2 regions of the Arthrobacter sp. 10N418 genome follow, and region 2 is predicted to be linked to the other one. Evidence: riboswitches for the same ligand, from Rfam matches in the RefSeq annotation. Region 2 holds a riboswitch; the other holds the start of a gene.
What was found. Region 2 has a riboswitch for cyclic di-AMP ahead of AC1DCZ_RS01670 (aggregation-promoting factor C-terminal-like domain-containing protein). Riboswitches for the same ligand answer to the same signal wherever they lie in the genome.
Positions count from the first base shown of each region.

Region 1: it holds a riboswitch for cyclic di-AMP, as region 2 does, so the genes downstream of both, AC1DCZ_RS14760 (M23 family metallopeptidase) here and AC1DCZ_RS01670 (aggregation-promoting factor C-terminal-like domain-containing protein) in region 2, are expected to answer to the same signal.

Region 1 covers NZ_JBFTIK010000018.1:64,441-72,169, forward strand. The annotation lists gene AC1DCZ_RS14735 (molybdopterin-binding protein) at 1-55, opposite strand, end outside; gene AC1DCZ_RS14740 (DUF6457 domain-containing protein) at 52-339, opposite strand; gene mobA (molybdenum cofactor guanylyltransferase) at 336-1,055, opposite strand; gene AC1DCZ_RS14750 (HNH endonuclease) at 1,108-1,608, opposite strand; gene AC1DCZ_RS14755 (NlpC/P60 family protein) at 1,830-2,579, opposite strand; cyclic di-AMP (ydaO/yuaA leader) riboswitch at 2,888-3,057, opposite strand; gene AC1DCZ_RS14760 (M23 family metallopeptidase) at 3,196-4,017, opposite strand; cyclic di-AMP (ydaO/yuaA leader) riboswitch at 4,022-4,230, opposite strand; gene AC1DCZ_RS14765 (iron-dependent transcriptional repressor DtxR) at 4,384-5,079, opposite strand; gene serC (phosphoserine transaminase) at 5,366-6,496, shown strand; gene AC1DCZ_RS14775 (MFS transporter) at 6,548-7,729, opposite strand, start outside.
Region 2 covers NZ_JBFTIK010000002.1:48,526-56,254, reverse strand. The annotation lists gene AC1DCZ_RS01680 (glycosyltransferase family 39 protein) at 1-1,354, opposite strand, end outside; gene AC1DCZ_RS01675 (bifunctional glycosyltransferase family 2/GtrA family protein) at 1,351-2,781, opposite strand; gene AC1DCZ_RS01670 (aggregation-promoting factor C-terminal-like domain-containing protein) at 2,955-3,689, opposite strand; cyclic di-AMP (ydaO/yuaA leader) riboswitch at 3,688-3,848, opposite strand; gene AC1DCZ_RS01665 (HAMP domain-containing sensor histidine kinase) at 3,977-5,542, opposite strand; gene AC1DCZ_RS01660 (response regulator transcription factor) at 5,546-6,286, opposite strand; gene AC1DCZ_RS01655 (hypothetical protein) at 6,525-7,421, shown strand.

The DNA of each region.
Region 1 (7,729 bases), on a different contig from region 2:
GTCCTGAGTCGTCCGCGGAAGCGGGGTCGCTGCCGCGGGGAGGGGCAGGTGTCATGCCCCGGAAGCTTCGGCGTCCGCGTAGTCCTTGGCGAGCTGGCGGGCCACGCGCATGGCAGCCTGCATGGAGGTTGCATCGGTGGCCTGGCCGGAACCGGATGCCAGTCCGGCGGCGAAGCCGGCGATGAAGGTGGTCAGCGGGGCGGCCGGGCGCACTATGGAATGGGCGGCGACGCCGGCCAGGGACAGGACCTCGTTAACGTCAATCTCGACGCCCTCCAGCTCCAGGGCCTGCAGCAGCGCACGACACCAGTCTTCCAGCGTTTCGTCCTGGCTCTTCACCGTTTGCCTCCAAAGTCGTGTTCAGTTGCGGCCCCCGGACCGGCCTCCTGGACATGGCCGGGAATGGGACCGGATACCCCGAGCGCGGAGGCGTCGTCCCAGGTGTCCACATCGTCCGTGGAACCGGCCGGGACGCGAACTTCCCGCACCTCAAGACTAGCAAGAAGGCCGAAGACCGAGGCGTTTTCGAGGGCGCCCCGCCCGGCAGCGTCCGCGACGGATCGTTGTAGCGCAATTGTGCTATACAGCCCCAGGAGGGGTTGCCTGCGTCCGTCGGCGGAGACCGCCATGACGCCCCTGGCCCCGGTCTCGCCGGCCACCCCGTGACCGGACGTGCCCAACGGCCCGCTTCCTTCCAGCACGTCGAGGAGTGCACGGACGGCAGCTTCCGCGCCCGGCATGTCACAGGCCAGGACCAGGGTCAGGGGCGCGGGACCTGTGGAGCCCGGGCGCACGGTCTTGTGCGCGGCCAGCGCGGAGAGCCCGGCGGCTATCGCAGCGGCGGGGCCGGCGAAGGGAGGGTCCTCGCGACAGTTCAAGACGCCGGCGGGCAAGGTTCCCGGGTCCGGCCCGACCACGACGACGTCCCCGGCACCGTGCGCGGCCCGCAGCGAGAGCTCAAGGAGGGTGGCGCCCCCGTACTCCAGCCCGGATTTGGGCACGCCGCCGAGCCTGGCGGACCGCCCGCCGGCGAGAATGACAGCATCGAACTCCACGGCTTCAGCCTAGCGCGGCGCGGCAGCGGGCGCGGCCGGACCGCGGAGGAAGTCAGGCGGCGGATTCGGGCAGCAGGAACGGATCCCAGGCCGGCGTCGGCTTCTCGAGCTCTTTGATCTGCCAGAGGGTGCCCCTGGGCGGGGCTGGGACGAAGCCGAGCTTCCAGCCCATTTCGGCCGGGGTGTGGTCACCTTTGGCGTTGTTGCACCGGAGGCAGGCAGCGACGAGGTTCTCCCAGGAATCCGCCCCGCCCCGGGACTTGGGCTGGACGTGATCGATCGTGTGGGCCGCTTTGCCGCAGTAAGCGCACCGGTGGCTGTCCCGGCGCAGCACCCCCCGGCGGCTGACCGCGGTCAGGGTGTTGTACCGGGGCCTGATGTAGCGGTTCAGGAGGATCACGGACGGGCGGCCCAGGATGTCCTGCGGCCCGACGACGGGATCGTCGCCCTCGGCCACCACGCTGGCCTTTCCGGTGAGCACGAGGACAAGAGCCCGGCGGAAGGTCACTACCGCGAGCGGTTCATATCCAGCATTCAGAACGAGAGTGCGCATCCGCATACCTCTTCACGGCCGCACCCGCCAGGGGCACGAGGGCCGGCTGCCCTCTGCATGGTCGGGCTATGGATCGACAAGACAAGAGTAAACACCCAAGTGCCGTATCACCGAATTTTTTCTCGCCCGCGGGTCCGTAGTACCGGACTGGTTCATGCCGGGGAAACGCGAAGGACCCCCGCCGCAAGGGCAGGGGTCCTTCGAAGGATGGAGCTATTGACCTAGCCGCCGACGCGGATGAAGACCGGGCCGGAGCCGATGTTGACGCTGTAGAGGGCGGTGGTGCCGCCGTTCCAGCCGCCGTGGACGGCCATGCCGTTGCCGACGTAGACAGCGATGTGGGCCATGCCCACGCCGCCGTTCTGGTAGTAAGCGAGGTCGCCCGGCTGAGCCTCGGCGGCGCTCACGGTGCGGCCCAGGGACAGGTAACCTGCCGGCCAGCCGTGGTAGTGGATGCCGGCTGCGGCCAAAGCGTTCGTGGCCAGCGCGGTGCAGTCCTGCGACACGCCGATCTGGGCGTAGGCGGCGGCGGCGATGGTGGCGCCGAAGCCGCTGCCGATGGCTGCCGGTGCGCCGACGGATGCAGTGGCGCCGGCCTGGGTGCCCGCAGTCTTTGCCGCGGTGGCATCCTGGACCTTCACAACGGGCTTCGGGGCCTCGACCACGGGGGCGGGCGACGTGGACACAGTCGGCTTCTCGTAGGAGATCGCGATGGTCGAAGCAGCCGAAATAGTTGCCGGGGAAGCTGACTGGACTTCGAGGGCGGAAGCGGAGGTGGATTCGCGCTGAACGTTGGTCTCAGCAGCGTTGGCCGCGATACCGCTGGTCAGGACCAGGCCGGACGCTGCAGCGATGACTGCAGCCTGGCGGCCCATGCCGCCGGCGTTGTCGCCGACAGCCTTGGCAATGACAGCCAGCGAGTTGGTCTTGGTGACCTCGGCGCGGTGCCGTGCGATTGCACGAGTAGTCATTCAGTTCTCTCTTTCGTGATCCTTGGACCGCGCGTTTTAGGCGCGGACTGAGGACGCTCCGGCATCTTGGGGGTACGCCGGATCGCCCCGAATGGGTTAGTTAGCGAAGGGTGTACTGCGAAGACGCGCCAAAAGCGGGAACTGCGTGCAGGTGCTTGGCCTGCAGTCCGGACTCGGCAGCAATGGAGCCTGTGGAGTCGGATCCAATCCGGGCGCCGGCAAGGGCAGCACGGGACTTGGATTCCAGCGGGCTCGCTAGAGCCGCGCACGCGCGGTGACGCGCAGCATTGTGGCGTGAAGACACGAAAGTAGCCTCTCCCAATGCCTGCGAGGTGAGCTGTCGGATTCGGATGGGAGTCACCCGGCCGCTCCGCTTCCTGGGAAGCTTTGCGACTTAACCCCAAGGCCTTCTTGCGAAGACCAAAATTGGTTCCCCCGCCCCTGCCAGACGATGTAATGCGAACGGACCTTGAGCGGTGGCAGAGCTAGGCAATCCACTCAAGAGCGCCAACTTCGGAAAAGTTGGCGTACCTCATACGGTACAGCAGTTGGGATTCAATGTCACATTCAGATCACGGCGTGTCACAAGAATGCGAGAGTGACCCTTCATCTTGGCTCAGAGCCAGCCGAGGGGGTCAACCACATCGCCGTTGACCATCACCTCGAAGTGGAGGTGGCAGCCGGTCGACGCGCCGGTGGTGCCGCTCATGGCGATGAGGTCGCCGCGCGAGACCTTCTGGCCGACGTGGACCGAGGAAGAGGACAGGTGGTTGTACGTGGTCTCCAGGCCGTTGCCGTGGTCGATCACGATGCGGTTGCCCCCGCCATAGGGGTGCCATCCCGAAAAGGTCACCGTGCCGCTGGCTGCCGCGTGGACGGCTGTTCCGCACTGCGCGGCATAGTCCTGGCCGCGGTGGAACTCACCGGCACCGCCCGTGATGGGGCTGACACGGTAGCCGAAGGGCGAGGAAGCGATCATCACATCCAGCGGCGCACCGAGGGTGCCGGCCGACGCCGCGCGGGTGATGCTGCCGACGGACTGCGCGCTCAGCAGCTGTTTGAGCTTCCCGTCCGGGTCACCCTTGGTGGTGACGGCCGTGCGGCTGAAGTCGACCTTGGCGCCCGCTGCGGCAGTTACATCCGGCTGCGCTGCGGCGGAAACGGATCCGGAAGGCCCGACGTCCGTGGCCATGACCGGGCTGGTGACCGGGACGGTGACCGTGAGGACCAGGCCTGTGGCAGCCAAAGCGATTCCGGCCTTCTGCCCGACGCCGCTGGCAGCGGCAAAGTCCGTTATCTGGCGGAACGGACTGCGGCGGCCCCGGCGTTCGACGCGGTGCGCGTCACGCGGGCGGTCGGCCAACGGCGCGAGAGCCGGACGCGGTTCCGGAGCAGGACCGGCGGCGCGACGGCGACCTTTGGCGGTCTGGGTGGTCAAGGACGGTTCCTCTCTGGATGGCCTGCGGAGTTAGCTGTCGGATTCGGGTCAGAGAGATCAAAGACCCGGTCCGCCGTGGCAAGCTTCCAGACACAGAGGCACGTTGGAATCCCACTGTGGAGTGCGCTTGCCGCTGACGGACTTCACCCCAAGGCCGCCCTGAAGGCGGCCGCAAGTGGTTCCCCCGCCCCTGCCAGAAGGCGATTCTGCGACTGATCCGCTGGCAGGGTTCGGCTTCGGATCAGGTAACGCTTTGGTATCGGTACTGGAGACTAACTATAGGTGATTAAGCCGCCCGGTAATAAATCCGTAATCACGCTTGTGCACAACTCATAGGTCGTCCCACAACCCAGGCGTCAGCGCAGGTCAGCCGACCGTTACAAACACATGCGCCGCGACTTCGGGCGGCAGTTCGAGAGCGCCTTCGATATCCGGAACCCGGACCGAGATGTACTCGCCCACCCGCTCCAGCGAGAGGCGTGCCCCGGGACGGATTCCGCCCTCGTCCAACTGGACGAGCAACTCCGGTTCCACCTGGATCGGCTCCGCCAGGCGGCTGACAATGATCCTCGAATCAGCGCCGTAACCGGCCATGGCATCCAGCAGGTTCACCACGTCCGCGGCGAACTCGCTGGACGGGGCGCCGCCGAGGTCCGCGAGCCCGGGAATCGGGTTCCCGTACGGCGAAACGGTCGGGTGGTCGAGCATCTCGAAGATCCGGCGCTCCACTCGTTCACTCATCACGTGTTCCCAGCGGCAGGCCTCCTCATGGACGTACGCCCAGTCGAGGCCGATCACGTCAGCGAGCAGGCGTTCGGCCAGGCGGTGCTTCCGCATGACACCGACGGCGCGTTTCCGGCCGGTTTCCGTCAGCTCAAGGTGGCGGTCGCCCGAAACAACCACGAGGCCGTCACGCTCCATCCGGCCAATGGTCTGGGACACAGTGGGGCCGGAGTGGCGCAGTCTTTCGGCAATGCGGGCGCGGAGGGCGACGATGTTTTCTTCTTCAAGTTCCAGAATGGTCCGAAGATACATCTCCGTCGTATCAATCAGATCCGTCATTCAGCTCAGCTCCTCGAGCGCCGTCCTTGCATCATTCCCACCGTACCGCGCGCAGATTGCGCCCTGGCGGGATTCGCCGTACGTTCGCAGCACAGCTTAGCCTATTTTGAATTACTCCGGATAATCTTCGAGCGTACGCGCGGTCGTCTCAATGACCGGACTGTGACGGCCTCTTTCCGCGTCCACCGGGGCAGTCAGGCAGAATGAAACGGAGCCTTCGTTGCAGCCACCCCTGCCGGACCATCTCCCAAGCCACGCTAAGCATCAGCCGAAAATTGGAGCCCCTGTGAGCGACACCAGCATCACGATCCCCGCAAACCTCCTCCCCAAGGACGGACGGTTCGGCGCCGGCCCGTCCAAGGTCCGTCCGGAACAGATGGAGGCCTTGGCAGCGGCGTCGGCGACACTGCTGGGAACTTCCCACCGCCAGGCGCCCGTCAAGAACCTTGTCGGTTCGGTCCGGACGGGGCTCGGTGAATTCTTCCGCGCTCCGGAGGGCTACGAGGTCATCCTCGGCGTCGGCGGCTCCACGGCGTTCTGGGATATCGCCAGCTTCGGCCTGGTCGAGAACAAGACACAGCACTTGTCCTTTGGAGAATTCGGCTCGAAGTTCGCTGCCGCCACCAACAAGGCGCCCTTCCTCGCGGAGTCGTCCATCATCAAGTCCGAGCCCGGCACCCGCCCGTCCGCCCGGGCAGAGTCCGGCGTCGACGTTTATGCGTGGCCGCAGAACGAAACTTCGACCGGCGTTGCCGCTCCGGTCAAGCGCGTGGCCGGCGCCGACCGGGGTTCCCTCGTACTCGTGGACGCGACATCGGCGGCGGGTGGCCTGGACGTGGACGTGGCTGAAGCGGACGTGTACTACTTTGCCCCGCAAAAGAACTTCGCGTCCGACGGCGGCCTGTGGCTGGGTCTGTTTTCCCCGGCGGCCCTGGAACGGGCAGCCCGGATCAAGGCCAGCGACCGCTGGATTCCCGATTTCCTGGACCTCCAGACGGCCATCGACAATTCGCGGCTGAACCAGACGTACAACACGCCGGCACTGGCCACGCTGGTCACCCTGGATGCCCAGGTGCAGTGGCTCAACGCCAACGGCGGGCTGGACTTTGCCGCTGCCCGGACCGCGGACTCCGCCGGGCGGATCTACCGCTGGGCCGAGGCCTCCGACTACGCCACGCCGTTCGTGGCCCAGGCTGAGGACCGCTCGAATGTTATCGCCACGATCGATTTCGACGAATCGGTCGATGCAGCCGCCATCGCCAAGGTGCTCCGCGCCAACGGCATCGTGGACACGGAGCCGTACCGCAAGCTGGGCCGCAACCAGCTGCGGATCGCAACCTTCGTGGCGATCGAGCCGGAGGATGTTTCGGCGCTGCTGGAGTGCATCGACTTCGTCGCGGGCGAGCTCAAGAAGTAGCGCCACCTCGCGGCGGGCCCGGGGCGGGGAAGCCCGCCGGCCGCGCAGGAGTCAGTGTTCGACGGCGTCGTCCGGCTTTGTTTCCCGGGCGGCGCCGCTTGCGTTTGCGCCGGAGCCGGATTCGAGGCGGAAGTGCCGCAGCCCGCGGGCACGCCGGTCAAAGCGGATCCGCAGCTGCTTCGCCCGGACAATCCACAGGACCCCGATCAGTGCCGCGATCAGGCCCGAGCCGGCCGCGACGCTCATCGACCAGCGCGGACCGGCAACATTGGCCACCCAGCCCACGAACGGCGCGCCGATGGGGGTGCCGCCCATGAAGATCGCCATGTACAGGGCCATGACGCGGCCGCGCATCACCGGATCCGTCGTGGTCTGGACGTAGCCGTTCGCGCTGGTCATCATGGTGATCGCGAAGAGGCCCACGGGCACCAGCGCCACTCCGAACCAGAAGTAGTCCGGCGCCAGGGCCGCAACCCCGCATGCAACGCCGAACGCTCCGGCGGCGCCGAAGATGATCCGCAGCCTGGGCTTGCTGCGCCCTGCCGACAACAGCGCCCCGGCGACCGAGCCGATTGCCATGATCGAGTTCATCAGGCCGAAGGCACCAGCGTCCAGGCCGAACTCGGTCCCGACCATGGCGGCGATGAACAGGGCGAAGTTCAGTCCCAGGGTTCCGACGATGAAGATTGCCACAAGCACCACGACTATGTCCGGCCGGAACCGGACGTAGCGCAGACCTTCCCGGATCCGGCCCTTGCCCGTCCCCGCCCGCGGCAGCTGACGAAGTGACGCCGCCGGAATCTTCCACAGGCTCAAGAGCAGGGCGAGAAATGTGAGCGTGTTGATCAGGAACACCCAGCCGGGACCGACGACCACCGTGAGCACGCCGGCCACGGCCGGTCCGATCATCCGGGCCACATTGAACGAAGCACTGTTCAGGGCCACCGCGTTGGGAAGATAGTCGTCCCGGACCAGTTCGGAGACGAAGGTCTGCCGCACGGGCGCGTCCAGCGCGGAGACGACGCCGAGCAGCAGCGCGAACGCATACACGTGCCAGAGCTGCGCGGCGCCGGAGACGACGAGGGCCCCGAGCCCTGCGCTCAGCAGCGCCATCGCGGACTGGGTCAGGACAAGGAGCTGTTTGCGGTTGAACCGGTCGGCGACCAGTCCGGCAACCGGGGCAAGGAACAGCTGGGGACCGAGCTGGAGCGCCATCGTGATGCCCATGGCACC
Region 2 (7,729 bases):
GGACGCCGAGGGCCACGGCGATCACGCGCAGTCCGGGCAGCCAGGCCGGGTCACGGCCCAGGAGCACCGCGGACCAGACCGAGCTCGCCAGGACCGTGACGGCCAGGACAACCCGTGCCGGCCAGTACGCCCGGCCCCGCCACAGCTCCACGGAGCCGATGCCAACGAGGGCTCCGATTGCGGGCGCGAGGGCCACGGCATAGTACGCGTGCACCGTGCCGCTCATGAAGCTGAGGATCCCGGCGGTGACCACGAGCCAGCCGCCCCACAGCAGGAGCGCCGCGCGGGTCTTCGAGGTCCGCGCTTCCCGGCGGGTGAACCACAACCCGGCGCCGAGCAGGACCAGGGCCGCCGGCAGCAGCCAGGAGACCTCCCCGCCGAAGCTGGCGCCAAACATCCGGGTGATCCCGGCCGTTCCGCCGAAGCCGACGTTGCCGCCGGGCATCCCGCCTCCGCCGCCCGGCATGCCGCCGCCGGAGCCGGTGATCCGGCCCAGGCCGTTGTATCCGAACGTGAGCTCCAGGAAGCTGTTGTTCTTCGACCCGGCCATGTACGGCCGGGCCGACGCCGGGGTCAGCTGGAACAGGGCAACGTAGCTCCCGGCCACCACGGCGATCCCGGCGGCCGCGCCCAGCAGGTGGAACAGCCGCCGGCCCAAGGTGGCGGGGGCCGCCCACAGGTAGGCAAGAGCGAGGCCGGGCACGATCAGGAAGCCCTGCAGCATCTTGCTCAGGAAGGCCAGCCCGATCACGGCACCGGCAGCGGCGAGCCACGCCCAGCCGGCCTTTTCGATGGCCCGCGTGGTCAGGTACGCGGCCAGTACCAGGCACAGGGTCAGCATGGCGTCCGGGTTGTTGAAGCGGAACATGAGCGCCGCCACCGGCGTCAGCGCCAGGGCGCCTCCGGCCAGCAGGCCGGCGGCCGGCCCGGATACCCGCCTGACGGTCAGGTACAGCAGTCCGACGGCGGCCACGCCCATGAGTGCCTGCGGAATGAGCATGCTCAGTGCCGAGAAGCCGAAGATCCGTCCGGCCAGGGCAGGGATCCACAGGGCGGCCGGCGGCTTGTCGACGGTGATCGCGTTGCCTGCGTCGAGGGAGCCGAACAGCAGTGCCGCCCAGTCCTTGGTGCCGGCCTGGATGGCCGCGGCGTAGAAGGAATTGGCGTAACCGGTGGCCTGCAGGTTCCAGAGGTAGAGCACGGCCGTGAGGACCAGCAGTACGGCGGCCGAGGGCCGCACCCAGCGCGGCTGGTTCCCGAACAGCAAGTGGCTTTGGCGGTTCCGTGGTGCTGCCGGCGGCGCGTCCGGGGTGGGGGCAGGGGGCGCGGCGCTGGGGCTGATGGTGGCGGTCATTTACTTGGCCGTTTCTGTGCGGGGGAGGGAAGTGTCAGTGGTCCCGGCGTCGGGAGGGCCGCAGCATGGGCCCGGTTACGGAAGACCACCAGCCGGAACAGCAGGAACTTCACGGCGGTGGCGGCCAGGTTCGCCGCCGTGAGCGTGATGATCTCAAGCCAGCGGTCGGGCTGCCCGGAGGAGGCGCCGTGCACGACGGCGAGAGTCCCGGAGGTCAGCGCCAGGCCGATGCCGAACACCAGCAGGCCCTCGAAATGATGGCGTGCAACCTGGCTGGGGCCCTGGATGCCGAACGTGAAGCGCCGGTTGGCGGCGGTGTTGGCCACGGCGGTGGTGAGCAGCGCGAGGAAGTTGGCGAGCTGCGGGTCCATGAGGCCGCGGCAGAAGAGGAAGATTGCCAGGTAGGCGAGGGTTGATGCGACCCCGATGCTGCCGAAGCGGACGAGCTGGCCGAACAGGCTTCCGCCGGGGCTTTGCTCGTGGGCGCGGGAGGCTGCGGGGAGAGGGCCGCGGGCGAGGGCGGCGCGCAGTTCCGGGACGGGGATGCGGCCCGAGACGAGGTCCCGGCTTAGCCGGGCCATGCCGCGCAGGTCGGCCAGGGCGGTCTGGACGATGTCGACGCTGGACTGGGGATCGTCGGTCCAGTCCACAGGGACTTCGTGGACGCGCAGCCCGCACTTTTCGGCCAGCACCAGCAGTTCGGTGTCGAAGAACCACGCCTTGTCCAGGGTGTGCGGGAGGAGTTGCCTGGCCACGTCCGACCGGATGGCTTTGAACCCGCACTGTGCGTCGCTGAAGTGGGCGCCCAGGAAGGAGTGGAGCAGGAAGTTGTAGCTGCGGGAGATGAATTCCCGCTTGGGCCCGCGGACGACGCGGGAGTTGCGGGTCAGGCGGGTCCCGATGGCCAGGTCGGAGTGGCCGGAAATCAGCGGTGCCAGCAGGGGACCCAGGGCCGCCAGATCGGTGGACAGGTCAACGTCCATGTAGGCCAGGACCGGTGACGGCGAGGCGAGCCACACGTTGCGCAGTGCATTTCCGCGGCCCTTTTCGGCCATGTGGACCACACGGACCTCACGGAGTTCGCGGGCGACGCGTTCTGCCGTCTTCAGCGTTCCGTCGGTGCTCGCGTTGTCCGCCACCGTGATCCGGAACGTGTGCGGGAAGGAACCAAGCAGATAGGCGTGCAGCCGGCGCAGGCACTCTTCCAGGTCCCGTTCTTCGTTGAAGACCGGGATGGTTACATCCAGGACCGGGTCAGCGGTCCGGGTGTCGACGGGGGAGCGCCGGCGGCCTGCTTCAGCAGCGCGTCCGGGGGTGGCACTCGTGACGGGTGCTCCGGCCAGGGAAAGCCTGGCCGGAGCGGCCTGTCCGGCCGGCGTCGCCGTCGGGTGCGGCAGAGGTCCTGGGGCCTGGTCTGTGAACGTCATGGTTCAACAGTGACGGCGTCTCATATGAGGGGTTTAGGCCAAAGCTGTGCGGTGCCTGTGGAAGTCCGCCAAGGAAAAAGCCGGCAGGCACCAAGAAGCAGGCAAAAAAGCAGCAGACCCCGGATCGACGATCCAGGGTCTGCTGTGAGGGGCGGGCGTTGCCTCTTCCGGCCTTAGTACCAGCTGTTGGCGTAGTGGAAGTTCAGGGCACCGCACGGAGAGCCGTAACGCTGCTTGACGTAGTTCAGGCCCCAGTTGATCTGGGTCCGGTAGTTGGTCATGTAGTCTGCGCCGGCGCTCGCCATCTTCTCGGCCGGCAGCGACTGGACCACGCCGTAGGCGCCGCTGCTGGCGTTGGTGGCGGTCGTCTTCCAGTCAGACTCCCGGGTCCAAAGCTTCATCAGGCACTGCATCTCGCTCGGGGCCCAGCCGTAGGTGCCGAGCTGGGCCGCAGCGTAGGCCTGCGCGCCGGCCGGGTCGTCGACGGCTACCGGGGGAGCCGGGGCCGGCGCAGGGGCCGCCGGGGCCGCGGGTGCCGGTGTCTCGGCCGGTTTCACTTCTGCCGCCTGGGGCGCGACGTTTCCGGCGGTCGGCGCAGCCTGGGCCCCGACCCGGACCCTGTCGAAGTTCAGGTGCGTCAGCGGGTCGGCGCTGGTGGATGCCTCGGCGCTCGCCGCGCCGGCGGTCGGTCCTGGGATGTCGGCGGCCTGTCCGGCGGCGCCGACGCCGATCAGCACCGCGCAGGCCGCAGTGACAACGGCAGCCCGGCGGCCGGTGGACCCGATGTTTGAAGCGAACCGGAACAGGGGTGAAGCGGGCTGGGCCGGCTCGGCGCGGTGGCGCGACCTGGTGGAAAGGGGTTTTCGCGAAACGCCCTCAGGGCGCGTTTGTACCTTGAATTCAGTCATGATCGCCTCTCAACGCCGGCGGAGTTAGCTGTCGGGTTCGGATAAGGTCATCCGGCCGCACGGAAGATCACGTGTCGGCTTCACCCCAAGGGCGCAAGTGTGCAGAATGCCCGGGAACTCTGGGTCCCCCGCCTCTGCCTGGTCCAGCGGAATCCGGGAAGCGGCAGAGTTTAGCGTCCGTCCGGATATGCGGCACCAATGGCAGCCGCACCCCAAAAACGCTACAGCATTCGCGAGCTTAAGTCACATTTCGATAACAGGAACCGCTTCGGCGGTGCGTCGGCTTGCTACGCGAGCCCCGGCGTGGGGGCTGCGGGAAGGCGCACGGCGAACTCTGTCCGGCCCGGCCGGGACGTGACTTCGACCGTTCCTCCGTGGGCCTCCACGATCGACTGCACAATGGACAGCCCCAGCCCGGAAGTCCCTTCGGAGGTTGGTGCCGCCGTCGCGGGAGGAGCTCCGGTGCCGGACGCAGCTTGGGTCTCCGCGGTCCCGGCCGCCGGGTTTTTCCGCGCGGCATCTGCGCGTGCGAAGCGGGCGAAGACCCGGCCGATGAATTCGGGGGCGATCCCGCTGCCGTTGTCCGTCACGGTGACTACGGCACTGCCGTCTGCCGAACGCATCACGCCGGTGACCACGGTGGTCCCCGGGCCGGTGTGCTTGCGAGCATTGGACAGGAGGTTGGCGAGGACCTGGTGGAGCTGGGTCGCATCACCGCGCACCACCACGGGCTCGTCCGGGAGTTCCAGGTGCCAGACACGGTCCGGGGCCATGACCTTCTCGTCGCTGACCGTCTCGATGGCCAACTGGGTGAGGTCGACGTCGCTGAGCTTGAGCGGCTGGCCCTCGTCCAGGCGCGCCAGCAGCAAAAGGTCCTCCACCAGGGTGGTCATGCGTTCGGACTGGCTCTGCACGCGGGCGAGCGACTTCTCGCCGTCGGGGGTGAAGTGCTCGGTCATCCTCATGAGCTCGGTGTACCCGCGGATGGCGGTGAGCGGAGTGCGTAGTTCGTGTGAGGCGTCGGCCACGAACTGGCGCACCTTCATCTCGCTTTCCTGCCGTGCCTCGAGCGCGTTGGAGACGTTGTCGAGCATCTGGTTCAGCGCGTAGCCCACGGCGCCCACTTCCGTGCCCGGATGGGCGGCCGACGCCGGGACCCGCACCGCCAGTGCCACTTCGCCGGCGTCGAGCGGGAGGCGGGAGACCTTGGTGGCCACCTCGGACAGCTGTTCGAGCGGCTTCATGTTGCGCCGGATCAGGGCTGTTCCGGCGAGGCCGATCAGCACCAGGCCGCCCGCGGACACCACCACCATGGTCCAGACCAGCGACGCCAGCGTGTTCTGTTTTTCGGCCAGCGGGAGACCGGTGACGATCACGTCGCCATACGGTGCCTGCACGGCGGTGAGCCGGTAGGCGCCGGCGGACAGGGTGCGGTCCACGGGGATGCCGTTCGGCGTGAGCGCCAGGAGAACGTGGTCGTCGTCGGGGGAGAGGCTCTTCCGGCTGGCATCCTGGGCGAGGAAGCCGGCGCTGCTGACGGCGCCGCCCAGGATCCGGGCGTTCAGCGTGCCGACGCCCTGCCCCCGTGCCTCGAGGGGATCCGGGCGTCCGCCGGAACCGCCGGGCGAGGGCCGGCCGAACTCGCTGGAGCGGTGGGACGCCTCATCGAGCTGCGTGTCGAGTTGCCGGGTGAGGAACAAATCCATGGAGGCGTAGCTGAACAGGCCGACGGCGCCGCAGATGGAGACGAGCAGGGCCATGGCGACGAGGACCAGGCGGGTGCGCAGGTGCCAGGTGGACGGGTCGCGCCAGTCGCGCCCGGGGGCACGGATCTCACCGGAGAGTGTGGGCACAGATCAGTCCGCCGGCTTCAGCACATAGCCGGCGCCGCGCACGGTGTGGATCATCGGAGGGTGGTTGGCGTCGACCTTCTTGCGGAGGTAGGAAATATACAGTTCAACGATGTTGGCCTGTCCGCCGAAGTCGTAGTCCCAGACGCGGTCCAGGATCTGGGCTTTGCTGATCACGCGCTTGGGGTTCTCCATGAGGTAGCGCAGGAGCTCGAACTGCGTGGCGGTCAGATGCAGCTCCTGGCCCGCCCGGGTGACTTCCCGGGTGTCGACGTTGAGCACCAGGTCTCCCACCACGAGTTCCGCGGTGTCCATGGCGGCCACCCCGGACCGCTGGACCAGCCGGTGCAGGCGCAGCAGCACTTCCTCCATGCTGAACGGCTTGGTGACGTAATCGTCGCCGCCCGCGGCCAGGCCCGTGATCCGGTCCTGGACGGCGTCCTTTGCCGTCAGGAACAACGCCGGCACCTCGGGTGCGAAGGCGCGGATCCGGGTCAGGAGTTCCACGCCGTCGAACCCCGGGAGCATGACATCGAGTACCAGCACGTCAGGGCGGAACTCCTTGGCAAGCTTGACGGCTTCGGGGCCATCCGCGGCGACGGCGACGGACCAGCCGGCCATCCGCAGGCCCATGCTCATGAGTTCGGACAGGCTGGGTTCGTCGTCCACCACGAGCGCGCGGATGGGGGAGCCGTCCGGATGCGTGAGCTGGGGAAGGTTGTTGGTCATGGAGTGCGAAGTGGCCATGGGACAACTCTCCGTTCTGCCGATTTGGTGCGGCTTTGGGAACCCTGTGCGGCGCCTGTGAATCCCAGCCTAGCGAGCTGGATGGGTCTGCGGGCGCTTTTGGCCCTCTCCCGGCCCGCCGCCAGGTCACAGCCCCGGCTGTCGAGCCGCACAGCACAGGCACAGGATCGCCCAGCACGCTGGACGCACAACGACCCGGGATGGAACAGCGGTCCCGCACCCAGAAGAGGAGAACACCATGAGCGGTCAGCAGCCCGGTCCTGTCCCCGAAACCACCCCCGGCGGCACGCCGGCCCCCGTGGCGACGCCGGTCAACACCCAGCACGCGGACGTACCCTTTGCGCCTGCACCTTCCGCGAACGCACAGCACGACGCCGGGCGGCCGGCACCCGCCGCAGCGCCGGGCTGGGGTGCGCCGCCCCAAAGCGCCGCAGCGCCGGGCTGGGGTGCGCCGCCCCAAAGCGCCGCAGCGCCGGGCTGGGGTGCGCCGGGCGCCACTCCCGCTAAGGCCTCCACGGGCAAGCCCTGGACCCTCAAGCGGGGACTCGCCGTCGCCGGTGCCGCCGTGGTGCTGGCGGCCGGGGCCGGCGTCGGGGTGTACACCCTTTCGTCAAGTTCCGCGGCAGCCGATGGAACGACGCGCGGAGCGGCAGGGGGATTCGCCGGCCCCGGCGGCCAGGGTTCCGTGCAGGGCGGCCCGCGGTCTGCCCAGGGCGGCTTCGCCGGAGGCGGCGCGCAGGCCCAGGGCGGCTCCGGCAATGCCGCTCCCGGCGGGGCAGCCGGGATGGCGGGCGGCCTGTCCGCGGCGGTGCACGCCGAATACGTCGTCCTGCAGGGAAGCGGGTACGTCACCAAGGCCGAACAGCTGGGCATTGTGTCGGACCTCAGCACGACGTCTGTCACCGTCAAAAGCAGCGACGGATTCACGCGCAGCTATGCCCTGGGCGGCGATGTGGTGGTGGGCAACCTGCAACAACGGCGACAGCAGGCCGGAGGCAGCGCAGGCAGCCAGCTAAGCGTTGCCGACATTGTCGCCGGTGGCACGGTGCGGATCGTTGCGGCAAAAAACGGCTCGGACTACACGGCGGAGTCGGTCCTGGTCGTCGCGGCGACGGCCACCGGGCAGTCGAACTGAGTCCGGTCCGGATCCGCCGGGCGAACCACCACGCAGGCGGATCCGGCTGAGCCGAAACCACCTTTGCTGCCGGGCCCTCCGGGGTCCGGCAGCGTGCCCACTCCGTGGACGGCGGGAGGTCATGGATCGGCATGGGCAGTTTCTGCCGATTTCTAATACAGTGAATTATTCAGAAGAGTTGCTCAGGTTTGCCGAAGAAGATTCGGAGAATAACGCACACCGACCGGCCGGTCGGAAAAACACTTGTTATTTTATTGACACGGCAGAATTGTGATCTAGACTACATTCCTGCATTTTGTCTCACTATG